Sinorhizobium meliloti: one gene and its partner. The protein of the gene in region 1 interacts with the protein of each later gene in a pairwise test. Links are inferred from orthologs where the notes say so. Each region holds a gene or a part of one and is shown in the gene's direction. Other genes may lie near its edges.

What was found.
Region 2: the proteins of ybgC (region 1) and JOH52_RS00180 interact in binary tests that used the Escherichia coli proteins (3 or more experiments, as listed by UniProt). The link is inferred for Sinorhizobium meliloti from one-to-one orthologs.

What each region holds. Positions count from the first base shown.
Region 1 is NZ_JAGIOS010000001.1:1,963,593-1,977,853, forward strand. The notes cover bases 6,331-9,152. They hold ybgC (tol-pal system-associated acyl-CoA thioesterase), read left to right. Parts: upstream 6,331-7,424; coding sequence 7,425-7,880; downstream 7,881-9,152. Other genes in these bases: JOH52_RS09175 (NAD-dependent epimerase/dehydratase family protein), read right to left, coding at 6,331-7,297; ligD (DNA ligase D), read right to left, coding at 7,890-9,152. Outside these bases: JOH52_RS09140 (LLM class flavin-dependent oxidoreductase), read right to left, coding at 1-653; crossover junction endodeoxyribonuclease RuvC, read left to right, coding at 822-1,334; Holliday junction branch migration protein RuvA, read left to right, coding at 1,409-2,026; Holliday junction branch migration DNA helicase RuvB, read left to right, coding at 2,198-3,238; JOH52_RS09160 (metallophosphoesterase), read left to right, coding at 3,240-4,142; JOH52_RS09165 (NAD-dependent epimerase/dehydratase family protein), read right to left, coding at 4,282-5,208; JOH52_RS09170 (glycosyltransferase), read right to left, coding at 5,205-6,080; more of JOH52_RS09175, read right to left, coding at 6,077-6,330; more of ligD, read right to left, coding at 9,153-10,487; protein TolQ, read left to right, coding at 10,837-11,556; protein TolR, read left to right, coding at 11,584-12,036; JOH52_RS09200 (hypothetical protein), read left to right, coding at 12,045-13,115; Tol-Pal system beta propeller repeat protein TolB, read left to right, coding at 13,187-14,261.
Region 2 is NZ_JAGIOS010000001.1:26,149-40,438, reverse strand. Bases 890-3,740 are described here. They hold JOH52_RS00180 (acyl carrier protein), read left to right. Parts: upstream 890-2,122; coding sequence 2,123-2,359; downstream 2,360-3,740. Other genes in these bases: fabF (beta-ketoacyl-ACP synthase II), read left to right, coding at 2,665-3,740; fabG (3-oxoacyl-[acyl-carrier-protein] reductase), read left to right, coding at 1,049-1,786; fabD (ACP S-malonyltransferase), read left to right, coding at 890-1,024. Outside these bases: more of fabD, read left to right, coding at 80-889; more of fabF, read left to right, coding at 3,741-3,930; endolytic transglycosylase MltG, read left to right, coding at 4,255-5,454; JOH52_RS00165 (YicC/YloC family endoribonuclease), read left to right, coding at 5,701-6,588; gmk (guanylate kinase), read left to right, coding at 6,592-7,251; JOH52_RS35865 (hypothetical protein), read left to right, coding at 7,314-7,442; 16S rRNA (adenine(1518)-N(6)/adenine(1519)-N(6))-dimethyltransferase RsmA, read right to left, coding at 7,664-8,488; 4-hydroxythreonine-4-phosphate dehydrogenase PdxA, read right to left, coding at 8,488-9,516; JOH52_RS00145 (SurA N-terminal domain-containing protein), read right to left, coding at 9,526-10,476; JOH52_RS00140 (LPS-assembly protein LptD), read right to left, coding at 10,668-13,013; LPS export ABC transporter permease LptG, read right to left, coding at 13,013-14,095; LPS export ABC transporter permease LptF, read right to left, coding at 14,092-14,290. UniProt on the Escherichia coli protein: Carrier of the growing fatty acid chain in fatty acid biosynthesis.

The sequences.
Region 1 (14,261 bases):
ACCATGACATGCGGCTTGTCGAGCTGTGGCGACGGGGTGAAGCGCTCGCGGTATATTTCGAGCGCGGAAAGCAGCATGTCCGGCGCGAAATGCGAGGCGAAGGCGAAGGGAAGGCCGAGCATGCCGGCGAGATGGGCGCTGAAATGGCTCGAACCGAGCAGCCAGATCGGCACGTTCGAATCCGCGCCCGGAACGGCGATGATCTTCTGGTCTTCGGTCGCCGGGCCGAGCAGCGCCTGCAGTTCCACGACATCGTTGGGGAAATTGTTGGCGCTCGCCTCCATGTTGCGGCGGAGCGCCTGCGCCGTTCTCATGTCCGTGCCGGGCGCGCGGCCGAGGCCGAGATCGATGCGGCCGGGGTAAAGCGCCGCAAGCGTGCCGAATTGCTCGGCGATGACGAGCGGTGAATGGTTGGGCAGCATGATGCCACCTGAGCCGACGCGGATCGTCCGCGTGGCCGAAGCCACATGCGAAATCACGAGAGACGTCGCGGCGCTGGCAATGCCCTTCATGCCATGGTGTTCGGCCAGCCAGAAGCGCTGATAGCCATTCTCCTCCGCCGCGATTGCCAGCCGCTGCGAATTTTCGAGCGACTCTGCGATGCTGCCCCCTTCGGTGATCGGCGACAGGTCGAGAATGGAAAAGGGGATCATGGCGAGGCTTTCAATTAAGAGAAATTGATCTTCCGCAATGTAGGTTCAAGTTTCCTTACGCCAAGGGTGCCCCGGCGCTTTTAGGCAGCACGCCACCATTTCTGTGCAATGTTTTTGTTTTGTTCACTTTTTGCTGGCAGCGTCCCGCCGACCGAAATAGGGTGAAGCATGCAGAATACGATTCGCATCATCGGCATCGATCCGGGCTTGAGGCGCACCGGCTGGGGGGTCATCGAAACGCTCGGCAATTCGCTGCGTTTCGTCGCTTCCGGCACCGTCACTTCCGATGGCGAGTTGGATCTTGCCTCCCGCCTCTGCCAGTTGCATGACGGGCTTGCCGAGGTGGTGCACGGCTACCAGCCGCACGAGGCCGCTGTCGAACAGACCTTCGTCAACAAAGATGCGACCGCCACGCTGAAGCTCGGCCAGGCGCGCGGCATCGCCATGCTGGTGCCGGCCCGGGCGGGCTTGAGGGTCGCGGAATATGCGCCGAACGCCGTCAAGAAAGCCGTGATCGGCGTCGGCCACGGCGAAAAGCAGCAGATACATATGATGTTGAAAGTCCTGATGCCCAAGGCCGAGTTCAAAGGCAACGATGCCGCCGACGCGCTCGCCATCGCCATCTGCCACGCCCATAACAGGCAGGCAGTCACGAGCCGCCTTGCGGCGCTTGCGGGGTAGGTCGTGCGAATGAATATGACGGCAAGCGATGCGCCCTCTGGCCGGCAGGTCAAAGGGCGTTGGAGGGCAACCGGATGATTGGCAAGCTCAAGGGCACGATAGACGAGATCGGCGAGGATCACGTGGTTCTCGACGTGCATGGGGTCGGGTATGTCGCCCATTGCTCCGCGCGCACGCTCGGAAAGCTCGGAAGCGCTGGAGAGGCGGCCGTACTCTTCATCGAGACCTATGTGCGCGAGGATCAGCTGAAGCTGTTCGGGTTCCTGAGCGCGTTGGAGCGCGAATGGTTCCGCCTGCTTCAGAGCGTTCAGGGTGTGGGATCCAAGGTGGCGCTGGCGGTGCTCTCCACGCTGACCCCCGGGGAACTCGCCAATGCCATCGCCTTGCAGGACAAGACGTCGATCTCGCGCGCGCCGGGCGTGGGTCCGAAAGTTGCCGTGCGCATCGTCACCGAACTCAAGAACAAGGCTCCGGCCTTCTCCGGCGAGATGGCACCATCGATCGGCCTCAAGCAGGAGCTCGGCGAAGGCGTTGCCGCAGCGCCGGTTGCGGACGCGGTCTCGGCGCTCACCAATCTCGGCTATTCGCGAGACCAGGCGGCCAACGCCGTTGCGGCTGCGCTGAAAAACGGCGGGGAGGGCGGCGACAGCGCCAAGCTGATCCGCCTCGGCTTGAAGGAACTGTCGCGGTGAGGAAGCGGCGAGCCTTCCTGCGGCCACAAAAGCATTGGAGTAGAGGGACGCTGGCCGTTCTCGCTGGATTGATCCGGGCGCCCCAATTATGGTTGAGCGCGGCAGCGGCGGTGACCGGCCTCAACACCGGCACCCCTATGGCCGCGGACAGCCCGAAACGGAAGCAATGACATGAGCGAAGCCGCACGTCTGATCGCGCCGGAAAAGCGAGGCGAAGACCTCGATGCGACCATGCGCCCGCAGACGCTCGACGAGTTCACCGGCCAGGCTGAAGCCCGCGCCAATCTGAAGATCTTCATCGAGGCGGCGCGCAATCGCGGCGAAGCGCTCGACCACGTGCTCTTCGTCGGCCCGCCCGGGCTCGGCAAGACGACGCTGGCGCAGATCATGGCAAAGGAGCTCGGCGTCAATTTTCGCTCGACTTCCGGCCCGGTGATCGCCAAGGCCGGTGACCTTGCGGCGCTGCTCACCAATCTCGAAGAGCGCGACGTGCTCTTCATCGATGAAATCCACCGCCTCAATCCGGCCGTCGAGGAAATCCTCTATCCGGCCATGGAGGATTTCCAGCTCGACCTCATCATCGGCGAGGGGCCGGCGGCCCGTTCGGTGAAGATCGATCTCGCAAAGTTCACCCTCGTGGCGGCGACGACGCGCCTCGGACTGCTGACGACGCCGCTGCGCGATCGCTTCGGCATCCCCGTGCGGCTCAATTTCTATACGGTCGAGGAGTTGGAGCTGATCGTCCGGCGTGGCGCGCGGCTGATGGGTCTCGGCATGACCGACGAAGGCGCGCGCGAGATTGCCCGCCGGGCGCGCGGAACGCCCCGCATCGCCGGCCGCCTCCTGCGCCGGGTGCGCGACTTCGCCGAGGTCGCACGGGCGGAGGCCGTGACGCTAAAGATTGCCGACGAGGCGCTGACCCGGCTGCTCGTCGACAGCATGGGTCTCGACCAGCTCGACCGGCGCTATCTGACGATGATCGCCCAGAATTTCGGCGGCGGGCCGGTGGGGATCGAGACGATCGCCGCCGGGCTTTCCGAGCCGCGCGACGCGATCGAAGACATCATCGAGCCCTATCTGATCCAGCAGGGCTTCATCCAGCGCACGCCGCGTGGCCGCGTGCTCACGGCGAATGCTTGGAAGCATCTCGGCCTCAATCCGCCACGGGATGTCGAGGCAAGCCAATTCCGGCTGACGCTCGAGGACGACTGAAATGATCACCCGGCGGGGCTTCATGAAGGTCCTCGGCGGTGGATTGGTGAGCGCCGTGGCCCTGGGCAGCTACGCCTTCGGCATCGAACCGCTTGCGCGTCTGAGGGTGGCCCGCTACGCCCTGACACCACCCGGCTGGAGCCCCGGCCTGAAGCTCCGCCTGGTCGCGCTCGCGGATGTTCATGCCTGCGAACCCTGGATGTCTGCGCGCCGCATCGCATCCATATGCGAGCGCGCCAACGACCTCGGCGGCGACGTGACGGTCCTTCTCGGCGACTACGCTTCCGGCATGAATCTCGTGACGCGCTATGTCCATTCGAGCGAGTGGTCGAAGGCGCTTGCCACGCTCAGGGCACCCCTCGGCGTCCATGCGATCATGGGAAATCATGATTGGTGGGAAGACAGGACCGCCCAGAAGAGCGGCGGCGGCGATACCTTCGGCCATCGGGCATTGGCCGGCGTCGGCATTCAGGTGTACGGCAATCGCGCGGTCCGCCTTGAGAAGAGCGGCTTCCCCTTCTGGCTCGCAGGGCTCGAGGACCAGCTTGCGCTCCTGCCGGGACGGAAATGGAAACGCGCGTGGATGGGCGGACTCGACGATCTCGATGGCACGCTTGCACAGGTGACGGACGAGGCGCCTGTGATACTGCTCGCGCACGAGCCGGATATTTTTCCGAAGGTGCCCTCGCGGGTGGCATTGACACTATCCGGTCACACGCATGGCGGACAGGTGCGCTTTGCCGGCCATTCGCCCGTCGTGCCATCGCGTTTCGGCGACCGGTACGCCTATGGTCATATTGTCGAGGGAGATCGCAACCTCATCGTCTCGGGCGGCCTTGGCTGCTCCATCGCACCGATCCGTTTCGGCGTGCCGCCGGAAATTGTGGTCGTCGATCTCGGATGACCGGAATTGCCCCTCATCCGGCTGCCGCCACCTTCTCCCCGCATGCGGGGAGAAGGGACTCGCGGTTTCGTCATTGCAACCAATATCGGCCGCGCATTCGCAGGGGGCATGTCCCCTCTCCCCGCTCGCGGGGAGAGGGTTAGGGTGAGGGGCGAAATCTTGGTTCAACGGTCACAGCTTGCACGGCAAGCTCCCGGATCGTCGCAGCCAGTCTTTCCCTTCCGCCCGGCACCCAGCCGAGCGCGCGCAGCTTCTCCGTCGACATCGTCTTGAATGCTGCCGCTTCCGCTGCCGGCGGCAGAGGGTGCGGGCAGCCGGTTGCAGCCTGGAGAAAGGAGAGGATCTCGCGGTTGTCGGTCAGCACGTCGGAGACGTTGAACACCTGACCGGATATTCTCGCCGGTTCGGTTTCGAGCATGAGGCGGACGGCCTGGGCGACATCGTCGCCGTGGACTTCCGTGCCGATGCGCCTTGGCACCGGTCGGCCGGCAATGTAATCGGAAAAGAGATCGCTCCACTTGTGTTTTCGTCCCGAGCCCGCGGGGCCGTAGACACCGGTGACGCGCAGGCTCGTCGTGACGAAACTGTGGTCGGTCATCGATTTCAAGGCGTTCTCGGTGGCGAGCTTTACCTGTCCGTAGAACGTGTCCGGCTCGACAGGTGACGTCTCAGCGACAATCGGCGGCGCCGTCTCGCCATAGACGGCGCGGCTCGACAGGAAAACGCAGCGCCGTACGCCGGCGGCGCGCGCTTCCTCGAAAAGGCGAACGGAGCCGTCGAGATTGGCGCGGCGGAAACTCGTGGGATCGTCACCCTCGCCTCCGCGATATCTGCCCTCGACATGCTCGAAAGCCGCATGGACGAAATAATAGATATCGTCGAAGGCGCCGGCCTGGTCCGCATCCGCATCGAGACGGAGCGGCACATGGGACACGGGTTGCGAATAAAAGCCGGCAGGCGGCGGAGAGCGCCCACCGACCGTGACCTCATAGCCGTTTGCCAGCAGGTGCTCGATGATGAAGCGGCCGACGAATCCGGTGCCGCCGGAGACGAGAACGCGGGTCATGGCGACGTGAGGCCGGCTTGCGGATTGGGAAGACCGGCAATATCGGGAATCTGCTCGCCGGTCAGAAAAGCGTGCCAGAGATCGATCAGCGGGCGCAGCGCATCCGCGCGCGGATGATCCTTCTCCCACGGCTTTTCGTACTGGTAATGGAGCACCCCGATCGAGCGCCAGTCCCAAAGCTCAGGCAGGTTGAACCACACATATTGCAGCATGTTCATCGTCACCGGCAGGCCATGCCAATCGGGGAAGAAGCTTTGCAGAAAGGTCTGGTCCGTGCGCGGCCAGAAGGCGTCCGGCGCATCGAGGGCCGCGAGCATCTTCTCGAAGGTCGCGACTGCCGGCTCGGCGACGAAGACGCCGGAGTTCAGGCGGTGGAAGTCCGCGAGACTCTCATAGACGTTCGGCGCTGCGGCAAATTCCGGATAGAGGAACAGCTTGTCGATGTTGCGCAACACGATCGCGTCGGCATCGATGAAGATGCAGCGTTCGTATTCGACGAGTTGCCACAGCCTTATCTTGCAGAAATTGTCGAGCGGCGAATGGAAATCGGGCTTGCGTCCTTTTGTGAAGGGTGCCTGCTCATGCACGTTGCGGCGCTGATGCCGGGCGTTGAATTCGTCCGAAAGCGGCAGCAGGTCGGTTTGGATCAGGCGGCAGTCGAATTCGGTCAGCGGCTCGAGGGAGGCGGCATCCACCCCGCCGGTATGGAGCACGACGATATCTGCGGGCGTCCGGGTGAGACGGATCGATCTGAGCAGGGCCCGCGCACCGAGCGCGTAGTCGCTGTTGGTGACGAGCGTCACGAAAGCGTGGCGCGCAGTCACCGTGGAGGAGGGACTGAGCCCCTCCGGACTGGCGAAGACGCGGCTCATGAAACCGATTTCAGCCGCTTGCCCTCCGGATCGTGGTTGATCAAGGGGGCGATGTCCTTCGTCCAGGCGGAAACCGCCGGCACGCGCGAGCGATCGACGCGATAGGCGAATTTCTTCGCCACGTCGACGATCTCCGAAAGCAGCCCGTCTTCGAGGCGAACCGGATTGAGGCCGAGCGCGAGGAATTTCTCGTTCCGCACCACGAGTTCGTTCTCGGCCGCTTCCTTGCGCGGATTGGGCAGCCAGGCGATTTTCGCGCCGGTCATGCGTGCGACCATCTCGGCGAGATCGCGGATGCGATGCGTTTCCGTCATCTGGTTGAATATCTCGACGCGGCTGCCGCGCGCCGGCGGGTTCCTGAGCGCGAGCTCGGTGCAGCGCACCGAGTCCTGAATATGGATGAAGGCGCGCGTCTGGCCGCCGGTTCCGTGAACCGTCAGCGGATAGTCGATTGCTGCCTGGATCAGGAAACGATTGAGGACGGTTCCGTAATCCCCGTCATAGTCGAAGCGGTTGATGAGCTGCGGATGACGCCGCGTCTGCTCCGTATGCGTGCCCCAGACGATGCCCTGATGCAGATCGGTGATCCTGAGGCCGTCATTCTTCGCATAGAACTGGAAGAGCAGCTGATCCAGGCACTTGGTCATGTGATAGACGGAGCCCGGATTGGAAGGATAGAGGATTTCCTGGTTCACCGTCTCTTCGCCCATGGTCTCGATGCCGACGGGCAGGTAGCCTTCAGGGATCGCCGCCCCGATCGTGGAATAGCCGTAAACGCCCATCGTACCGAGATGCACGAGATGGGCATCGAGTTCGAGTTCGACCAGTGCGTTCAGGAGATTGTGGGTCGCGTTGACGTTGTTGTTGACCGTGTAGTTCTTGTGCCTGTCGCTCTTCATCGAATAGGGGGCGGCCCGCTGCTCGGCGAAGTGGACGACCGCATCGGGCCGATGCTCCGCCAGCCAGTTCTTCAGGAGTTCGTAGTCGCGGGCGAGATCGATCAGATTGAAGTGAATACGCCGGCCGGTTTCCGCGTGCCAGATGCGCGTGCGCTCCTGGATGGAATCCATCGGCGTCAGGGATTGAACGCCGAGTTCCGTGTCGATCCAGCGGCGGGAGAGATTGTCGAGGATGTGAACCTCGTGGCCCGCATCGGACAAATGCAGGGCGGTGGGCCAGCCGACGAAACCATCACCGCCGAGGACTGCAATCTTCATGCACGATTCTCCTGCTCGGGAAGAGGACAGGGTCCTGATAGGATAGGATTGTGACAAAGCTGCAGTGCTTGCAAATGTCTTTTTGTTCCTGCACAGGAAAACGCAATAAATCCTCCCGGAGAATGCCATGTCACTGATTTCGCTTGCCGGCGAGCTGACCGAGACCGGCCACCGACTGATCCAGCGGGTCTATTACGAGGACACCGATTTTTCCGGCGTCGTCTACCATGCGCGCTATCTGCATTTCATGGAGCGCGCCCGGACCGACTATCTGCGGCTTCTCGGCGTCGAGCAGGCGTCGCTGGCGATCGAAGGCGACGTGGAAGGCCTCGTCTTCGTCGTCCACCGTATGGAAATCGACTTCAAGGCGCCGGCGCGCATGGACGACGTCCTGACTATCGAGACCGCGACCGAAAAGGCCGGCGGCGCAAAAATGATCCTGCAGCAGCAGATCAGGCGCGGCGACGCGCTGCTGATCGCGGCCAAGGTAATCATTGCGGTCGTCAACGGTCAGGGACGGCCACGGCGTCTGCCGGAGGCACTGGCAACGAAATTCCTGGCTGCGCAAGCGGCTTCCGCGTGAGCGGCCGGCTCATTCGACCGAGTTCAATATCTTCTTCGTCAGCGACTGACTGATCTTGCCGATCTCCCGCCACGGATCGGTCCCGGCTTCGATCCGCTCGATAATGTCCGGAATCTGAAACCCGTTGGCGGCTTCGAGGCCTTGGAGTTCGTCCCAGCCGACCGGTGTGGCGACCGGTCCGCCGGAGCGCGCGCGGGTGGAATAGGGCGCGATCGCCGTGGCGCCGCGATCGTTTCTCAGCCAGTCTATGAAAATCTTTCCCTTGCGCTTCGCCTTCGACATGGTGGCGACGAAATTGTCCGGATCGCGCTCGGCGATAGATCGCGCGAGCGCTTTCGCGAAGCCTTTGGCCTCCTCCCATTCGGCATGGGGGCGGAGCGGAACGATGACGTGGACGCCCTTGCCGCCGGTCACCATGGGCACTGTTTTCAGGCCGATCTCGGCGAGTTCGTCGCGGAGCCTGAGGGCTGCCGCCTTGACTGTCTCGAAGTCGACGCTCGGATCGGGGTCGAGATCGAAGACCAGACGGTCGGGTTTCTCCAGCCGGTCGATGCTTGAACCCCAGATGTGAAACTCGAGCGTCCCCATCTGCACGGCGGCGACGAGGCCCTTGGCATCGTGGATGTACATATAGTTCTCGGTGTCGCCCGATGACTCGGTAATCGGCACTTCCCGGATCGCCTCGGGAAAGCCGTCGCTTGCGTGTTTCTGGAAGAAACAGTGCCGCTCGCCGCCCTGCGGGCAGCGCACCAGCGAAACGGGGTGATCGGCGGCAAAGGGGAGCATCCTCTCGGCGACAACGGCGTAATAGCGGGCGAGATCGATCTTGGTGATGCCCTGGCCTTCGAAGAGCACCCGGTCCGGATGGGAGATGCGGATGCCGAGGACATCGGCGTCTCCCTGCACAGGCGGGGTCTTGCGCGTCCTGGCGGAAGATTTGCTCTTGGCGGTCTCCGGCTCCGCTTCTGCCGGCTTCGGTGTCTCCAGTTTCACGGCCCTGGCCTCCTTGTCCTCGCGCAATCCCTCGAATGAACCGTGACGGACATGTCCGTCGGCCGTGAATTCGGCGAAATCCACCTCCGCCACCAGGTCCGGCTCAAGCCATACCGAATTTCGCATTCTCTCTCGCGGCACGCTGTCGAAGGGCGACGTATCGCGCTTGCGCTTTGCGAAGGCCGCGGCGAGGTCCTCCATTGTCTTTCCGCTGAAACCGGTGCCGACGCCGCCACGGTAGATCAGCTTCCCGCCTTCGAAGGTCCCGACGAGCAGCGAGGCGAAGGCACGCCCCTTCTTTGAAGACGGGGTATAGCCACCGATCACGAACTCCTGGCGCTTCGTGCATTTCACCTTGAGCCAGCTTCGGCTGCGCCCGCTGCGATAGGGGGCATCGGCCTCCTTGGCGATTATACCCTCCTGGCCGGCCTTGCATATCGCGGAAAGCACGTGCTCGCCATTGCCGCGGACATGCTCGCTGAATTGTACGGTAGAGGTGGCGCCGAGCGTTTGGAGCAGCGCTTCGAGCCGTTCCTTGCGTTCCACGAGCGGCTTCCGGCTCAGATCCTTGCCGTCGAGCTCGATGAGATCGAAAGCGTAAAGCCGTGTGCTGGCCCCCGTTCTAAGCGCCTTCTGCAGGGCCGAGAAGGTCGATCCGCCTTCCGAAAGCGCCACCACTTCGCCATCGATCAGAGCGGACTGGCAGTCGAGTTCGGCAAGGGCGGCGGCAATTGCCGGGAACTTCTCGGTCCAGTCGAGGCCGTTGCGCGTGTAGCAGCGCACGGTGCCGGCACCGACGGCGCAGACAAGACGGTAGCCGTCGAACTTGGCTTCGTTCAGCCATGCGTCGCCGGCGGGCACCTTGGTCACCAGAGTCGCCAGCTGCGGTGCCTTGAAGGCGGGCAGCTTGCCGGAGGCTTTTCGCGTCGCGCGCTTGCCTGCATTGCCGTTTTCGGCGATCGCGCCGGCCTTGAGATTGGCCGAGATGCTTTTGTTGGAATGCCAGACCCGCGCCCGCTTCTCGCCCCTGCCTTCGGCGATCTCCTCCATCGTCCGGCCGGTAACGATGCTGGTGATGTTCTCGTTGATCAGGCTCTCGCCGTCATCGGAGGCGACATCGTCCGTTTCCTTGACGAGCAGCCAGTTCTCGCGCTTTTCGCCTTCGCGTGGCCGCATGCGCACCAGCGCCCAGCCGCCCTTCATTCGGCTGCCATGCAGCTTGAAGGAGAGCTTGCCCTTCTTCAGGGCTTTCGACGGGTCATCCTCCGGCTCCCACCAGCCGGTATCCCAGAGCATCACGGTACCGCCGCCATACTCTCCCTTCGGTATCGTTCCTTCGAAGTCGCCATAGGCAAGCGGGTGGTCTTCGGTACGCACGGCCAGGCGCTTGTCTTCGGGGTTGAGGCTCGGGCCGCGTGTGACCGCCCAGCTCTTCAGCACGCCCTCCCATTCCAGGCGGAAGTCGTAATGCAGGCGGGTCGCAGCGTGCTTCTGAACCAGGAACCGCATCCTGTTGTCCCCGCTGCGCCGAGCGACCGCTCCCTTGGGTTCGCTCGTCCGCGTGAAATCGCGGCGCCGGTTATATTCGGAAAGCGGTTCATTGCGAGCGGCCATGGATCGTCAGCCCGATTTCGGCTGGAAGGCTATATGTTTCGGGGACCAGGGGCTCATGGCACCGAAACGTGCGACCTGCTGCGAAGTTCCGTATTGCGCAAGCTCACTCGAACTGCGCGCGCGGTAATACTCCCTTAACCATAATGGTGTCTTAATCCGTGTATCAGGATTTGTGCAGTGCACGTCATCCTTTGACCAAAATTGACGGCAAGAAGGCAGGCTGAAGCGAGTAGATCGCAATGCCGCGATCGGTGGCAATACCGGGGCATTCCTGCTGCAGGACATTTGGGCGACCCGGTCACGAGCATGAGTTGCTCTGCCGGGTGTTTGGATTCGGGGACTGAAATCGATGGAACAGGTTGGATTGGCCGCGACGAGCGACGTGACCCTCTGGTCGCTCTTCATGCAAGCGGGCTTGGTCGTGAAGCTGGTCATGCTGGGGCTCATCGCCGCCTCGGTCTGGACCTGGGCTATCGTCGTCGACAAGAGCCTGAATTACGGGCGTGTCCGCCGGCAGCTCGATAATTTCGAGCAGGTATTCTGGTCGGGTCAGTCGCTGGAGGAGCTCTATCGGACCCTCTCGGACAGGCAGACGAGCGGAATGGGCGCGATCTTCGTTTCGGCCATGCGCGAATGGAAGAAAAGCTTTGAGCGCGGCGCGCGCGCGCCGATCGGCCTGCAGATGCGGATCGACCGCGCGATGGACGTGACGCTCGCCCGTGAATCCGAAGCGCTCGAGGCAAGGCTCGGCTCGCTGGCGACGATCGGCTCGGCTGCCCCCTTCATCGGCCTTTTCGGCACCGTCGTCGGTATCATGACCTCGTTCCAGGCCATCGCCGGTTCCAAGTCCACCAACCTCGCCGTCGTTGCTCCCGGTATCGCCGAAGCGCTGCTTGCGACCGCCATCGGTCTGCTCGCCGCCATTCCTGCCGTTATCGCCTACAACAAGTTCACCGCCGATGCCGGCAAGCTGACGGCACGCATGGAAGCCTTTGCCGACGAGTTCTCCGCCATCCTGTCGCGACAGATCGACGAGAAGCTGCAGCCTTCTCGCCAAGCCGCGCAATAACGACCTCAAAGCACGGAGACCACGCTGATGGGTATGGCAGTTGGCGGAGCCAAGGGGTCGGGCGGCGGGCGCCGCCGCCGCGGCGGCAGAAGAAGCGCGATCAGCGAGATCAACGTCACGCCGCTCGTCGACGTCATGCTGGTTCTCCTCATCATCTTCATGGTGGCTGCGCCGATGATGACGGTCGGCGTGCCGATCGATCTGCCGGAAACGCAGGCGAAGGCCATGAACGCCGATACGCAGCCGATCACCGTCTCGGTCAACCCGGCGGGCGAGATCTTCCTGCAGGAGACGCCGATAGCGATCGACGAGGTCGTCCCGAAGCTCGAGGCGATCGCCACGACCGGCTACAATGAGCGCATCTATGTGCGCGGCGACACCAATGCCGACTACGGCACCGTGATGAAGGTGATGGCACGCATCTCCGCGGCAGGCTTCAAGAACCTGGGTCTCGTAACGCTTCAAGAACAAGAGAAGTGATCGTCCGAATGAAGGGCAGTATCGCTACATCTGCTGTCCTCCACGCCCTGGTCCTGACCTGGGCGCTGGTGTCGCTTGGCAGCCCGGCCGATTTCGAGGTCGCGGACGTCGAGGCGCTGCCGGTCGACATCGTGCCGGTCGAGTCGATCACGCAGATCCAGCAGGGCGACAAGAAGGCTCCGGCCAAGGAAAAGGCATCGCCCGTTCCGACCAAGAAGCCGACGCCCGTCGAGAACGCCGAGAATGTCGGCGAGAACGACGTCGACCTGAAGACGCCGCCCACGCCCAATGTCAAGCCGGTCGAGAACGAGTCGGCCGCAGCGCCGCAGAAGACCGAAAAGGCCCCGCCGACGCCCGATCCCGTGAAGGAAGAGATCGAAAAGGTCGAAGAGACCAAGCCGGCCGCCGAGCCCGCGACGGAAGTGGCGGCACTCCCCGAGCCCAAGCAGGAAGTAAAGCCGGATACGAAGCCGGAACCGGCACCGGCGGAAGAGCAGCCCGCGGAAAATCCCGAGGCCGAGGCTCTGCCGGACAGGGTGCCGACGCCGCAGGTGAAGCCCAAGGTCGAAAAGCCCGCGCAGACGGCCAAGACGCCAGAGCGCAAGAAGGAAGAGGTCAAGAAGGAGCAGAAGAAGGCGTCCTCCCAGAAGGAGAGCGACTTCAATGCCGACGAGATCGCGGCGCTGCTCAACAAGCAGGAATCCTCCGGCGGCGGCGCCAAGCGCTCGACCGAGGAGGCGGCCCTCGGCGGCAAGAAGACGACGAGCGGCAACACGCTTTCGCAGAGTGAAATGGACGCGCTTCGCGGCCAGATCCAGAACAACTGGTCGATCATTCCCGGAATGGCCGACGCGGCGGATGTCCGCATCAAGGTGACGATGCGGCTCGACCCGAACGGCGACCTGATCGGCGAACCGGAAGTGGAAGCCAGCGGCGGCTCGGATGCGGCGCGGCGGGCACTCATGGGTGGTGCACGCCGGGCCATCCTGAAGTCCGTTCCCTTCAAGGGGCTGCCGGCCGACAAATACGATTCGTGGAGCGAGGTCGTCGTCAACTTCGACCCGAGCTCGATGCTCTAGACAGGTTGGGCCGGTTGTGGGCGGAATATTGCGCCTCATCCTGCTCGGAACACGAAAGGCTGAAAGGCTTTATGGAAATGCTGAGACGCAATTTTTTCCGCCTCCTGATGGTGCTGGTCGCCGGCTGCGGGCTCATTGCCTCGCCGGCAAATGCGCTCGTCGAGATCAACATCAACAAGGGTAACGTCGAGCCGCTGCCGATCGCGATCACGGACTTCCTGCAGGGCGAACTCGCCCAGAAGATCTCCGGCGTGATTGCCGCCGACCTAAAGCGCTCCGGGCTTTTCGCGCCGATCGACAAGGGCGCCTTCATCGAGAAGATCTCCAATCCCGATGCCACACCGCGTTTCGAGGACTGGAAAGTGATCAACGCGCAGGCGCTCGTCATCGGCCGCGTCACGCAGGAAGGCGACGGCAGGCTGAAGGCGGAGTTCCGCCTTTGGGATACCTTTGCCGGCCAGCAGATGCTCGGTCAGCAGTTCTACACCCAGCCGGAGAACTGGCGCCGGGTCGCCCACATCATTGCCGACGCGATCTATGAGAGGATCACCGGCGAGAAGGGGTATTTCGACACGCGCATCGTCTACGTCGCCGAAAGCGGGCCGAAGAATGCGCGCAAGCGCCAACTCGCCATCATGGACCAGGACGGGGCCAATTCCCGGGCGCTCACCAATTCCAACGACATCGTGCTGACGCCGCGCTTCTCGCCGAACCGTCAGGAAATCACCTATATGTCGTTCGAGAACCAGCAGCCGCGCGTTTATCTGCTTCAGCTTGAAACGGGGCAGCGCGAGGTGGTCGGCAATTTCCCGGGCATGACCTTCGCCCCGCGTTTCTCGCCGGATGGCCAGCGGGTGATCATGAGCCTGCAGCAGGAAGGCAACGCCAACATCTATACGATGGATCTGCGCTCGCGCACGACGACGCGGCTCACCAACACCGCGGCGATCGACACCTCTCCCTCCTATTCGCCGGACGGCAGCCGGATCGTCTTCGAAAGCGACCGCGGCGGCAAGCAGCAGCTCTACGTCATGGGCGCCGACGGCTCCGGCCAGACGCGCATTTCCTTCGGCGACGGTTCCTATTCGACGCCCGTCTGGTCTCCGCGCGGCGACCTCATCGCCTTCACCAAGCAGTCGGGCGGGA
Region 2 (14,290 bases), 1.9 Mb from region 1 along the record:
CACCTGCTCGCGCAATTGAAACGATCCCGGCTATTTGGTTGCTCCGAGCCAGCCGCGATCCAGGGAAGGGGCACTCTTGATGAGCATCGCATTCACGTTCCCCGGCCAGGGCAGCCAGGCCGTGGGCATGGGCAAGGATCTGGCCGAAGCATTTCCGGAGGCCGCGGCTGTCTTTGCCGAGGTCGACGACGCGCTCAGCGAAAAGCTTTCCGACATCATGTGGAACGGGCCTGAGGAGACGTTGACGCTGACGGCGAATGCGCAACCGGCGCTGATGGCAGTGTCCATGGCGGTAATCCGCGTGCTAGAAGCCAAGGGCCTCGACCTCAAGAGCAAGGTTTCCTTCGTCGCGGGCCACTCGCTCGGGGAGTATTCGGCGCTCTGTGCCGCCGGTACGTTCTCGCTCGCCGACACGGCGCGTCTTCTGCGCATTCGCGGCAATGCGATGCAGGCGGCCGTCCCCGTCGGCAAGGGCGCGATGGCGGCGATCATCGGTCTGGAGCATGACGATGTCGAAGCGGTCTGCCGTGACGCATCATCGTTCGGCTCGTGCCAGATCGCCAACGACAACGGCGGCGGCCAGCTGGTGATCTCGGGCGAGAAGCCTGCTGTGGAGAAGGCCGCGGCCCTCGCTTCGGAAAAGGGTGCCAAGCGCGCGCTTATGCTGCCCGTGTCCGCCCCCTTCCATTCCGCCTTGATGACGCCGGCCGCCGAGGCCATGCGCAAGGCGCTCGCGACGGTCGAGAAGCGCGATCCCGTGGTTCCGGTCGTCGCGAACGTGCTTGCTGCGCCGGTAAGCGATGCGGGCGAGATCGCGCGCCTGCTTGTCGAGCAGGTGACCGGGCAGGTGCGCTGGCGCGAGACGGTCGAGTGGTTTGCGGCCCATGAAGTTACGACGCTTTACGAGATCGGCTCGGGCAAGGTCCTGACGGGACTTGCCCGGAGGATCGACAAGACCGTCACGGGCATCGCCGTCAATTCGCCCGCCGATATCGATGCGGCGCTTGCCGTCCTCTTGGCCTGAGCGCCCTACTATAAGGAGAAATCCATGTTCGATCTTTCAGGCCGCAAGGCTCTCGTTACCGGCGCTTCCGGTGGTATCGGCGAGGAAATCGCCCGCATGCTGCATGCCCAGGGCGCCGTCGTCGGACTCCATGGTACCCGCGTCGAGAAGCTCGAAACGCTTGCCAACACCCTCGGCGAGCGGGTTCAGATATTCCCGGCAAACCTCTCCGATCGCGCGGAAGTCAAGGCGCTCGGAGAGAAGGCGGAAGCCGATCTCGGCGGCGTCGATATCCTCGTCAACAACGCCGGCATTACCAAGGACGGGCTCTTCGTCCGCATGAGCGACGAGGACTGGGACAACGTCATCGAAGTCAATCTCACGGCCGTCTTCCGGCTGACGCGCGAGCTCACGCATCCGATGATGCGCCGTCGCTTCGGCCGCATCGTCAACATAACCTCGGTCGTCGGTGTCACCGGCAATCCGGGGCAGGCGAATTACTGCGCCTCGAAGGCGGGCATGATCGGCTTCTCCAAGTCGCTTGCACAGGAAATCGCCACCCGCAACGTCACGGTCAACTGCGTCGCCCCGGGCTTCATCGAAAGCGCGATGACGGGCAAGCTGAACGACAAGCAGAAGGAAGGGATCATGTCTGCGATCCCGATGCGGCGGATGGGAAGCGGAGCGGAAGTCGCCTCCGCCGTGGCCTATCTCGCTTCTAACGAAGCGGGATATGTCACCGGTCAGACGATCCACGTCAACGGCGGCATGGCGATGATCTGACGAGGCGATGGAGTGCGCGGCTCCTTGGGCTTCGGCCTGTGCCGCGACCTCCGATCAGCCTCTTCGTTTGTTTGTGCCAAATGCCTGAAATTCAATGTTGACCAAGGGAATAACGGGCATTTTCGCCCTTTGCGGCAGGCATAAACCGTGTTAATCGGGCCATGACTGCGCGCAGTCGACCGTTCCGGCCAGGTGTCCGGCAGCTCTTGCTGCCCTGGGTTTCCGCGGTTTCGGTTGGATGGATTGCCCGTTGGACCAACTTGGTCTATCAGGCGTGATAGAGTGCCGGTGCCGGTAACAGCGCCGTAGAGAAACATAAGGTCGAGGAACTCCGACATGAGCGATATCGCAGAACGCGTGAAGAAAATTGTTATTGATCATCTTGGCGTCGACGCCGAAAAGGTCAGCGAAGGCGCAAGCTTCATCGATGACCTCGGCGCGGACTCGCTCGACACCGTCGAACTGGTCATGGCATTCGAAGAGGAATTCGGTGTCGAAATCCCGGACGACGCAGCAGATTCGATCCTCACCGTTGGCGACGCCGTCAAGTTCATCGAGAAAGCCCAGGCCTGACCTTTTGGCTTGAGTCATTGGCGGGCCGCACTCGCGGCCCGTTCAGCCCTGGGGCAGTGGGCTGGCCCGCATGCACTGCGGGTTGCGATCGGCAAAGCGTCCCGCCTTTCCCTCTGGTCGTCACTACTGCATGTATCCTGATAGGAGTCCGTCCAGGGACAAGAACATGCAAGGAACCATAAGGTCACAGCGACCTTTGCGCGTCTTCACGACGCTGTAATGAGATTTGCAATGCATGCGCGGGTCGCGATCGTCGCGTGGTCCGGTCCGGCGGTTGAATTGAACAGTCAGGGTGGGTCACGGGTATGAGACGTGTCGTTATCACCGGTACCGGCATGGTATCTCCTCTGGGTTGCGGAACCGAAGTCAGCTGGGCGCGTCTTCTGGCCGGCGACAACGCGGCCCGCAAGGTCACCGAGTTCGAGGTCGAGGACCTTCCCGCCAAGATTGCCTGCCGCATTCCCTTCGGCGATGGCAGCGACGGCACGTTCAATGCCGACGACTGGATGGAGCCCAAGGAACAGCGCAAGGTCGATCCTTTCATCGTCTATGCGATGGCCGCTGCCGACATGGCGCTGGCGGATGCCGGCTGGAAACCCGAAAGCGACGAAGACCAGATTTCGACCGGCGTCCTGATCGGCTCCGGCATCGGCGGGCTGGAAGGTATCGTCGATGCGGGTTACACCCTGCGCGACAAGGGCCCGCGGCGTATTTCCCCGTTCTTCATTCCCGGCCGGCTGATCAATCTCGCAGCCGGTCAGGTTTCCATCCGCCACAAGCTGCGGGGTCCCAACCATTCCGTCGTGACGGCCTGCTCGACCGGCGCGCATGCGATCGGCGACGCCAGCCGGCTGATCGCGCTCGGGGATGCGGACGTGATGGTGGCCGGTGGTACGGAATCTCCGATCTGCCGGATATCGCTCGCAGGATTCGCCGCCTGCAAGGCGCTCTCGACACAGCACAACGACAATCCCGAGAAGGCCTCGCGGCCCTATGACGCCGATCGTGACGGCTTCGTCATGGGCGAGGGTGCGGGCATCGTCGTTCTGGAAGAACTGGAGCACGCAAGGGCGCGCGGTGCCAAGATCTACGCAGAAGTGATCGGTTACGGCCTGTCCGGCGACGCCTTCCACATCACTGCTCCGTCCGAAGACGGCGAAGGCGCTTACCGCTGCATGCAGATGGCGCTGAAGCGCGCGGGCGTCACGGCTGCGGACATCGACTATATCAACGCTCACGGAACATCGACGATGGCCGACACGATCGAGCTCGGCGCGGTCGAACGGCTGGTCGGCGACAGCGCGTCGAGGATCTCCATGTCCTCGACGAAGTCGGCCATCGGACATTTGCTCGGCGCAGCCGGCGCGGTCGAAGCCATCTTCTCGGCGCTCGCAATTCGCGACAATATAGCCCCGCCGACGCTCAACCTGGACAACCCTTCCGTCGAGACGAAGATCGATCTCGTGCCGCATGTCGCGCGCAAGCGCGAGATCAATGTGGCCCTGTCGAACTCGTTCGGTTTCGGCGGCACCAACGCGTCGTTGATTCTGCGCCGTTACACCGGCCATTGATCCCTCGGGCGGGCGTGTTGCGAAACGGGTTGCCAAGGTAAGCGGAATTCGGGCACATCTTCCGATCTGCATCGACCCGCGATCCCGCTTTTTGCCGCAATGCTCACTACAAGCTGTCGCTGGAGTGGCGACGACTCGGGGACGCCGCCAAGGGGCATGTTCGCGCAAGCCACATCTGGTAATTGTAGGATATTCATCGCTGGGCAGGCCGCTCCTTCACCGGAGCCGCAGAGGCCGCCGTAACATTCACTGGTCGCCGGTCTAATCCGAAATTCGCACCGGCGGCGGTTTGATAAGGTTGCGAATTTCGGAATCGGGACAATCGTGAGCGACTCAAACGATAACAGCGCGGTGCAATTCGGCCGCAATGAAACCGGGAGCAACGGGCCGATCATTCCGAAGTCGGCCAACGAAGCGCTGCGTCCCGAAAGAGTTCCCCATCCGCCGAAGCGTTCGCGCAAGGCCCGCAGCCAGGTCGTCATCTTTCTCAACTTCGTCATGACCGTGGTCGTCTTCGTGGCGCTCGCGGCCGCCGGGGCCGTCTATTACGCGATGCACGAATATGAAAAGCCGGGGCCGCTGGAGGCGAACAAGAATTTCATCGTTCGCAGCGGCGCGGGCATCAGCGAAATCGCCAGCAACCTGGAGCGCAACGAGATCATTACCGACAGCCGCGTATTCCGGTTCGTTTCGGAAGCCTATCTGAGCAATGACACGCTCAAGGCCGGCGAGTATGAAATCAAGGCGCATGCATCGATGCAGGAGATCATGGAGCTTCTGAAGTCCGGCAAGTCGATCCTCTACTCCGTTTCGCTGCCGGAGGGTTTGACCGTGAAGCAGATGTTCCACAGGCTTGCCGACGACCCGGTTCTTGTCGGCGATCTGCCGGCGGAGCTGCCGCCCGAAGGCTCCCTCAAGCCGGACACCTACAAGTTCACCCGGGGAACCGACCGTAACGAGATCGTCAAGCAGATGACCGCTGCCCAGAAGGCGCTGGTGCAGCAGATCTGGGAGAAGCGGGATCCGGACCTTCCCGTATCGACCATAGAGGAATTCGTAACTCTTGCGTCGATCGTGGAGAAGGAGACCGGCCGCGCGGACGAGCGACCGAGGGTCGCTTCGGTGTTCATCAATCGCCTGGAAAAAGGCATGAGGCTGCAGTCGGATCCGACGATCATCTACGGTATCTTCGGCGGCGACGGCAAACCCGCCGACCGGGCAATCCTGAGGTCCGACCTCGACAAGCAGACGCCGTACAACACCTATCTCATCAAAGGCCTGCCGCCGACGCCGATCGCAAATCCGGGCCGGGCAGCGCTCGAAGCCGTCGCCAATCCGTCGCGCACGCCCGAGCTCTACTTCGTCGCCGACGGCACCGGTGGGCATGTCTTCGCGGAGACGCTCGACGAGCACAATGCCAATGTGCGGCGCTGGCGCAAGCTCGAGGCGGAGAGGGCGGCGGAGGCGGCCAAGGCCACCGAGGCTGCACAGGATGCCGTCACGCAGACCGGGACCCAGCAATAATACATGTCGCCAAAAACCGCGCAGCGGTTTGGTATAACGACGTGCACGAAAGCAAAACCTGAGGCGCGTCGCATACATTGATGCGGCGCGCCTCAGCCTCATGTGGACGGACTCGCCGCCGCGCGGATATTCCTTGCGGAGTTCGGCGCTGTCGCCATAGTGCTTCCCTCAATGACAATGTCGTGCCTCCGCTCGGAGGTGCAGAGATCGTTGTGCTTTATCGAATCACTGCCAACGGAGGAAACGATGCCGCTCCAATCGATGACCGGCTTTGCCAGGAAAGAGGGGAGCAGCGGACGCTATCGCTGGGCTTGGGAACTCCGTTCGGTCAACGGCAAAGGTCTCGACATGCGGCTTCGCCTGCCGCCGGGACTTGAACGTATCGAGCCCGACTGCCGACGCCTCGCCTCGCAGTATTTCTCGCGAGGGAACTTGCAGGTCGGCCTTTCGCTGAGCGGTACTGAAGCTTCGACGGAGGCAGTTCTCAACGAGGAAGCGCTCGCCGCCGTCCTGAAGCTTCGCGAACGATTGGGCGATGTCATCGATCCGGCGCCGCTCAAACTCGATACGTTGCTTTCCATTCGCGGCATTGTCGACTTCCGCGAGCCGGAGGAGAGCGAGAACGAGCGCGCGGAACGCGACGCGGAGATACTCGCCGGCCTGGAAGGCGCGCTCGCCGATCTGCGGACGATGCGGGAAGAAGAGGGCAAGGCGCTCGGGCAGGTGTTGCTAGCCCAGGTGGATCGCATCGAGAAACTGACCGCGGTAGTCGAAAACGATCCGTCCCGCAGCCCGCAGGCGATCGCCGACAGGCTGGCGCAGCAGGTTTCGGTCATCATGGCCAACGCGTCCGGCATCGATCGCGAAAGGCTGCATGCAGAGGTCGCGCTGCTTGCGACGAAGGCCGATCTTCGGGAGGAACTCGACCGGCTGGGCTCGCATATTGCGGCTGCCCGCGACCTCCTGACAAAGGGCGGGCCGGTCGGACGCAAGCTCGATTTCCTTGCACAGGAATTTAACCGCGAATCGAATACCATCTGTTCGAAATCGAATGCCGCCGCCGTGTCTGCCGCCGGTATCGAATTGAAGGTCGTGATCGACCAGTTCCGCGAACAGGTTCAGAATCTGGAGTAGGATATGAAACCGGCGACCGTTTCGCCCATCAAGATCGCTCGCCGCGGGCTGATGCTCGTCATTTCATCGCCCTCGGGTGCGGGGAAGTCTACGATCGCGCGCAACCTGCTCGAAGCCGATCCGGACTTGAGCATTTCAGTGAGCGTGACGACGCGTTCGCGGCGGCCGAGCGAGATCGAGGGGCGGCACTATTTTTTCAAGTCGATCCGAGAGTTCGAGGCGCTGAGGGCAACGGACTCGCTGCTGGAATGGGCCGAAGTGCACGGCAATTACTACGGCACGCCGCGTGACGCCGTCGAAAAGGCGATGGGCGAAGGGCGGGACATGCTCTTCGACATCGATTGGCAGGGCGCCCAGCAGCTGCAGGAAAAAATGGCGGGCGACGTGGTATCGATCTTCATCCTGCCGCCGTCCATGGCGGAGCTGCAGTCGCGGCTCCACCGGCGCGCCGAGGATAGTGAAGAGGTCATCGCGACCCGGCTCGCCAATTCGCGCGCCGAAATCGAGCACTGGCGCGAATACGATTACATCGTGGTCAACGACGATCTCGACCGGGCCTTCTCCTCCGTCAGGGCGATCGTCGAAGCCGAGCGCCTTCGCCGCGACCGGCGCCCCGGCCTCTTCGAATTCGTCAACGGACTGCTGACGGAAAATCCTCTCTGAGCGCGCCGCTTATCCCTTCGCCCCTCGCGGGGAGAAGGTGCCGGCAGGCGGATGGAGAGGCCTTGGACGTGCGCCGAGGTGCGGCCCCTCATCCCGCTGCCGCGACCTTCTCCGCCGGGCGTTCGCTCGACAAGGCGGACGACAATGAATTCGTGTTGCTCGAAGTCGGCGAATTCCTGAAGGCCGAATAGAGCGCGGTCCCCTCGAAACGTCCTATAAGCCGGGCTTGCTTTCCCGCAGCAGACATGGGTGTAACGCCCGCTCCTCCTACCCTCATTCCTGTGCCTGTCACAGGAATCCAGCCAGCCCAAGTCCTTGGGCTGGAAAGGCTTTTCCGCACCGCAGACGCGGCGCTGCTGGATCTCTGTGACAAGCACAGAGATGAGGGCGAGGGTGGGTTAAGCGTCCGGCTCTACAGACAATTGGCCAATCGGCAAAATTCTTCGACGGTCAAGGTTTCCGCGCGGCGTTGCGGATCGATGCCCGCCTTTGCAAGCAGCGCCTCGCCACCGAGGGGCTTCAGGCTCTGGCGGAGCATCTTGCGCCGTTGGCCGAAGGCTGCCTGGGTGACCTTCTCGAGAACCGCGGGCGAGCAGGGAATTGGAGCCTCGACAGGCTCGAGATGGACGACCGTCGATGTCACCTTGGGCGGCGGTGTGAAGGCCTGTGGCGGCACGTCGAATGCCAGACGCGCCTTTGTCCGCCAGCCGCAGAGGACGCCGAGCCTGCCATAGTGATCGTCATCGGCGCCGGCGACGATCCTGAGGCCGACCTCGCGCTGGAACATCAGCGTCATCGATTGCCAGAAGGGTGGCCAGAGCCCCGGCAGCAGCCAGTTGACGAGAAGCTGTGTGCCGACATTGTAGGGAAGATTGGCGATGATGCGCACCGGTCCGTCGGCAAGCGCTTCGAAGTCCACCTTCAGTGCGTCGTCCTCGATGATGTCGAGCCGCCCCGGATAATGGGCGCCGATCTCGGCGAGTGCCGGCAGGCAGCGCGAATCGCGCTCGATCGCGACGACCTTCTTTGCCCCAAGAGCGAGGATCGCCCGTGTAAGGCCGCCGGGACCCGGACCGACTTCGATCACTGTCACGTCCTCCAGCGGACCGGCGGTGCGCGCGATCTTCTGGGTAAGGTTGAGATCGAGGAGGAAATTCTGGCCGAGCGCCTTCTTCGCGTCGAGACCGTGCCGCTGGATGACGTCGCGTAGCGGCGGCAGACCGTCGAGAGCCGCCATCAGCGCTTCGTCCCGCCGGCATTGCGGGCAAGTTCTGCTGCAAGCCGCAAGGCCGCAAGAAGGCTTTCCTCGCGCGCGATCCCTTTCCCGGCCAGGCTGAAGGCGGTCCCGTGATCCGGCGAGGTTCTGATGAAGGGCAGGCCCAGCGTGACATTGACGCTGTCATCGAAACCGAGCGCCTTGGCCGGTATCAATGCCTGATCGTGATACATGCAGATGGCGACGTCGTAGGTCTCTCTCGCGCGATCGTGGAACATGGTGTCCGCCGGCAAGGGTCCGACGACGTCCAGCCCCTCGGCGCGCAGGCGATCGATGACCGGCCGGATGACGGCATCGTCCTCGCGGCCGAGCGCGCCGCCTTCGCCCGCATGCGGATTGAGACCGGCAATCGCCAGGCGCGGCGCCGGCAGGCCGAAGCGGCTCCTGAGGTCGGCCGCGGTGATCGTGCAGGTCTCGTAGATCAGATCCGGCGTCAGCGCGGCTGGAACGTCCTTGAGCGGGATATGGATCGTGACCGGGACCGCGCGCAGCTTCGGTCCTGCCAGCATCATCACCGGCAGGGCGGCAACCCCCGTTGCGCGCGCAGCGAGGTCCGCGAGATATTCGGTGTGGCCCGGAAAGCGGAACCCCGCCTCGTAGAGCACTGCCTTGGAAATCGGATTGGTGGCGAGGGCGGACGCTTCTCCCGCCAGCACGAGCCGGACGGCGGTGTCGATCGCATCGGTCACGGCGGAAGCATTTGCCGCATCGGGATTACCGGGAATCACGGGGGCAGGGGAGCGGACCGGCCAAACGGGCAGCGCCTGCCGGAAAGCGGCGACGGCCCCGGGACAATCGGTCTCGCATATCGGCACGGTCTGGCCCAGGAGCTTGGCGCGGGCGGCAAGCACCGCCGGATCGCCTACATAGAGAAACGGCGGCGTCGGCCGATCGGCCCGCTTCGCCCATACGGAAAGGGTGATATCCGGACCGATCCCGGCCGGATCGCCCATGGTCAGGGCGACCGGCCCGATGCTCGTCTCGCTCATGCTGGCTCGTTATTTGTTGACGATCTGCGCCTTCGAGCGCAGTTCTTCAAGATATTTGGCGCTGTTCGGGTCTTCCCCCTCGGACTTCTTCTTGCCGAGGTCCTCGGCACGGAAGACGATCTCGGCGGCGGCGTCGTCGTTGACCTGACGCTTCTTGCAGATTGCCAGATATTCGACGCCTTTCTCGGTAACCCGCGTACCCGTGGTCATGCCGTCGCCGGCTTTTTCGACGAGCGGCTTCCAGTCTTCGGGCAGTTGCTGTGCAAGAATTCGGCCGAGGCTGCGGATCGAGACGTCGCGGTAGTTCGCCGCGAAGGCCTTTGAGGTATCGCAGCCTGGAAACTGCGAGCGCGAGGCATTGGCTTCGGCCTGCCGCTTCGCCGTGATGGCGCCGCGCTTCGATTCGGGAATGACGAAGATGACCTGCTGCAGGAAATATTCCGTCGTGACCGGCTTGTTGCCGCCGCCCTGCATCATGCGCTTGACGAGGTCGCCGCCGGAAAGGCGGCTGGCGCTGCCGTAGCGGAAGTTGACGACGCGCGGCCAGCTCATCTGGACTGCGATATACTGCTTGAAATGGTCGACCCCGACGCCGGCCTGGTCAAGAATCTTGCCGAGCTGCTCCGGCGAAAGCTTGTTACCGGCGGCGAAACGCGCAAAGGCGGCATCGACCTCGTCGGTGCTGACGGACTGCTGAACGCGCGCGATCTCGGCGCGCTTCAGTACCTCGTCGACGAGCTGCTGCTTGGCTTCGGCTGCGCCGCCGCTTTGCCGCTGAAGCTTCAGGAAGGCGACCCGCTTGGCGACGTCGCCGGAGGTGATCACGGTGCTGTTGACGACCACCTCGACCGTGCTCGCCGCCATTGCCGTGGTAACCGTACCCGCTGCGACACTCAGCGCACCCGCCAGTGCAACCGCCGAAAGCAACCTCACGATCGCGTTTTTCCCGCCCATCATCATTCCCCTGCTCGTTCTGCCTCCCGTTGCCGGCGGCTTCAGTTGCCACACTGCCGACTTCGCTACGGCGAGCTCTGCGCGTCACGCAAGACGCGCGGCGCCGTAGGTGTCAATGTGAGGCAAATGCATAATACATGCGGCCAAACAATGACAAGACCGCATGATCGATGCGGTAAGGGCGGGTCAGGGCCACTTTAGAAGTAGTCCAGCTCGTCAAATCTCGTGTCGCCGACATAGACGTCACCGAGCGTGCGGAAGCTGATGCGGGCGCCGATCGACCAGTCGTTCGCAAGCGAACTGTCGGTATCCCGCTCCTGCTTGTAGACGATCGAGAACAGCGTGTCCTGGTCGTCATAGGTGATGCCGAGGCCGTTGCGGGAGACGACGCCCGCGTCGATGTCGTAGGTCACCGCGCCGAATACCGACCAATATTCGTGGAACCGGTAGGCGGCAGCGGTCTGGATTTCGTCCTGATCGAACGGCGAGCCATAGGTCGGCTGCGCTTCGATCCGCGTATAGGTGAGAGCGGCCTGCCAGTTCAGCCCGAGATAGCCGACCGTGGCATCGGCCCGGCGCAGCGAGAAGTCGCTTTCGTCCAGCCGTCCGGAGAGGCTCGCCATCAGACCGGACGGGGCGTCGATACCCAGCATGGCGACATAGTCGGAACTGTCGGTTTCGAGGCCCGAATCCGCCCCGGCCTTGACGAGATCGTCCGTCGCGAAGGAGTTCAGGCCGCCAAGCTGAAACGACTGGCCGGCAATGGCGCGCAGGCCGTAGCCGCTGTCGAAGCTTCCGGTATACCGCAGACCGATATTCGCGCGTGTACCGCCCTCGATGCGATCGTAACCGGAGAATTTGTCGCGATCGAAGAGGTTGGTCGCGTCGAAGACGAAACTCTGCGCGTCTTCGTTCGGCAGTCCGCCCGCATATTGCTCGTCCGGGCGCGCATATAGCTGGCCGATCGGTTCGAGAACATGGGTGCTCGTCTCTCCAGCGAAGAGGATCGGATAGCGCGCCTCGAGTCCGGCGGTCAACATTCTGCGCGTCTCGGCATCGCTGCTGGTGAAGTTGCCGGTATAACCGACCGGGTCATCCACATTCATGCCGAGGGCATCGCCCCGTGCCGCGAGCAGCGGTGTCAGCACAAGCCCGCCGGGCGCAATGAATGTCCGCTTCCATTCGAGCTCGCCGGTGAGCCTGTGCGAGGTACCCTCGAGCCCACGGAAGCGCTCGACGCCCAGCACATTCACCCTGTCGAGGCGGTTGCGCTTGATGTTGGTCAGGTTGAAATCGGCGTTGAGTTCGCCGCCCAGGATCGGCTCCGGTGCAGTGTAGGAATAGTCGAGGACTTGCGCGACTGGCTGCTTGTTTTCGTCGATGCTGTCCGGGTCGGCATCCTGAATGTCGAAATAGAAGGCCCGCAGGTCGAAATAATTGCGTTTGCCGAGGCCGGTCAGATAGGCCTGGTTCACATAGGTCGTGCCGTCGAAGGTCGACAGATCGTAGGTCTTGGCGAAGTTGTTGTCCGACTGGACGAGGACGTTCCAGCCGAAACTCCAGCGGGGATTGATCTCGAATTTGCCCCGCGAGGCGATCATGCCGCGATTGGTTTCCAGCGCGTCGACGGTGCCCGGCGTGAACTGCTCCCTGTCCAACTGGCTGATGCCGGCGACGTTCAGCGTATGCAGGCCGTTGTGGAATTGCTGCCGGAACTCACCCTCGAGGAGGAAGCCCTGGCGGGTCAGTCCGGTGCCGGTGATCGTCGCGTCCATATGGGGCGAGATCGCCCAGTAATAGGGTACTCCCACGCCGGCGCCGAGCTTTTGCGTGTAGCGGAACTGCGGGAAAAGGACACCGCTCTTGCGCTTGACCGTATGGTCCGGGATTTCCATCACCGGAATGTAGGCGATCGGCTTGCCGAAGAGTTCGAAATAGGCGTGCTCGAGCCGAATGGTACGGGTGCGTCCGTTCTGAATGATGCGCTGGGCCTTGATGTGCCACAGAGAGCGATGTTCCGGCTTGGTGTTGCACGGAGTGCATGCGGTGTAGACGGCCTTGTTGAGGATGAATTCCTCGCCATTGCGCCTTTCGCCGGTCTCCGCCGCCAGGCGCGTCAGATCGGTCGTTTCGATCCTGAGGGCCTGGACGAAGCCGTTGCCGAAGTCGTCGGTGACGTCCATCCTGTCGGCATAGACGATGTTGCCGCCCGGCTCGATGAGCTGGATGTCGCCGGTCGCGAGGATACGACCGGATTTCTGGTCGTAATCTACCTGCCGGGCGACCATCTTGTAGCCGCCGTATTCGATCTGGACATTGCCGCGCACGGTCACCTTTTCCGTGTCGCGATTGTAGACAAGCTCATTGGCGGTCAGCAGCAGCTTGGCGTCGGCAGGGATATTCGGCTGCAGATCGTCGATTCGCGCCGCTGCATCCTGCGCCTTGGCTGGCGCATTCATTCCGATGGCAAGCATATGCAGCGCCACGCCTGCAAGCAGGGCAGCGTTGGTAAGCTTCATGCGTTTGCGGTTGCCTGCCGCCACTAGCCATCCTCCTGATGCAGTAGAATCGTCGAGCCCAGCGCCATTGCTACAACGACCGGCAGCCAGGCTGCAACGAACGGAGGCACAATGCCGCTGCTCCCGAATGCTTTGACAAGCACGGTGACGACATAAAGCACGAAGCCCGACAGGATTCCACCGAGAATCACCGACCGAGATTGATTGAACCGGCTAAATTTTAACGAGACGCAGGCGGCGATCAGCGTCATCGCGACGAGGAGCAGCGGCAGCGACATGAGAGAGTGAAATTGCGTTTCCAGGCCGTTGGTGGAAAAGCCGAAGGACCGCGCCACTTCGATTTTCCGCGGAAGGTCGAAAAACTGAATGGAATCAGCCTTTGCCAGACGTTCCTGGACGAAATCCGGCTTCAGATTGGTGCGAAGCTGTGCCGTTTCCATACGACGCGGCAGGCGCCCGACTTCCGTCTCGACGACGCCGTTAAGAAGCCAGTAACCATCTTCGAGTTTCGCCGACTTCGCATCCTGCCGGAGCGTGATTGCGCCCTGTGGATCGAAGTGGATAACGGTCACGTTGATCAGCTCGGTGCCGCCGTTCTGGACGGAGCGTGCGCCGATGATCGTGTCGGTGCCGTCGTAGATCTGCCGGAGCCAGGGAATCGAGTTCGCGGCAGCCGAACGGGTGGAGCCCCACTCCGCTTCGAGCGCTTCCGCCTTCTTGGTTCCCCAGGCGGCAAGCGGGTTGATCACGACCACGGCAAGCACGCCGAAGAGCAGGGCGCCGACGACGAACGGACGCAGGAATTGCCAGACGGAAATGCCCGCCGCCCGGGTTACGACGAGTTCATAGCGCCGGTTAAGGGAGATCAATGCAGCCATCGCCGCGAAGAGCGCAACGAAGGGAACCGTTTGCTGCAGGATCGTCGGAATGCGGAACGTGGTCATCAGTAGCGCGCCCGACACCGTGTAATGTGGCAGGTTCGACATGCGGCTGGTCAGTTCGCTGAAGTCGATGATGAAGATCAGCGCGAAAATTCCGACGAGGAACCAAAACGTAGTGCGTGCATAGCGCTTGAAGAAATAGCGTCCGAGCGTGTTGAAAATCATGAGGGCTGCTCCCCGTCGGCACCCGCCGGCCGCACCAGCCGAAGCCTGACCATGAGGTCCGTGAGCTTTTCCTGCCAGGTCATGGGGATGTCGAGGCGCCGGTTGCTGGCAAGCTGCTGTATGGCAAGCGCTCCCGTCACCAGCGGGACCAGATACATGAGCGGCACGAACCATACCGAATCTTCGGCGCTGTTG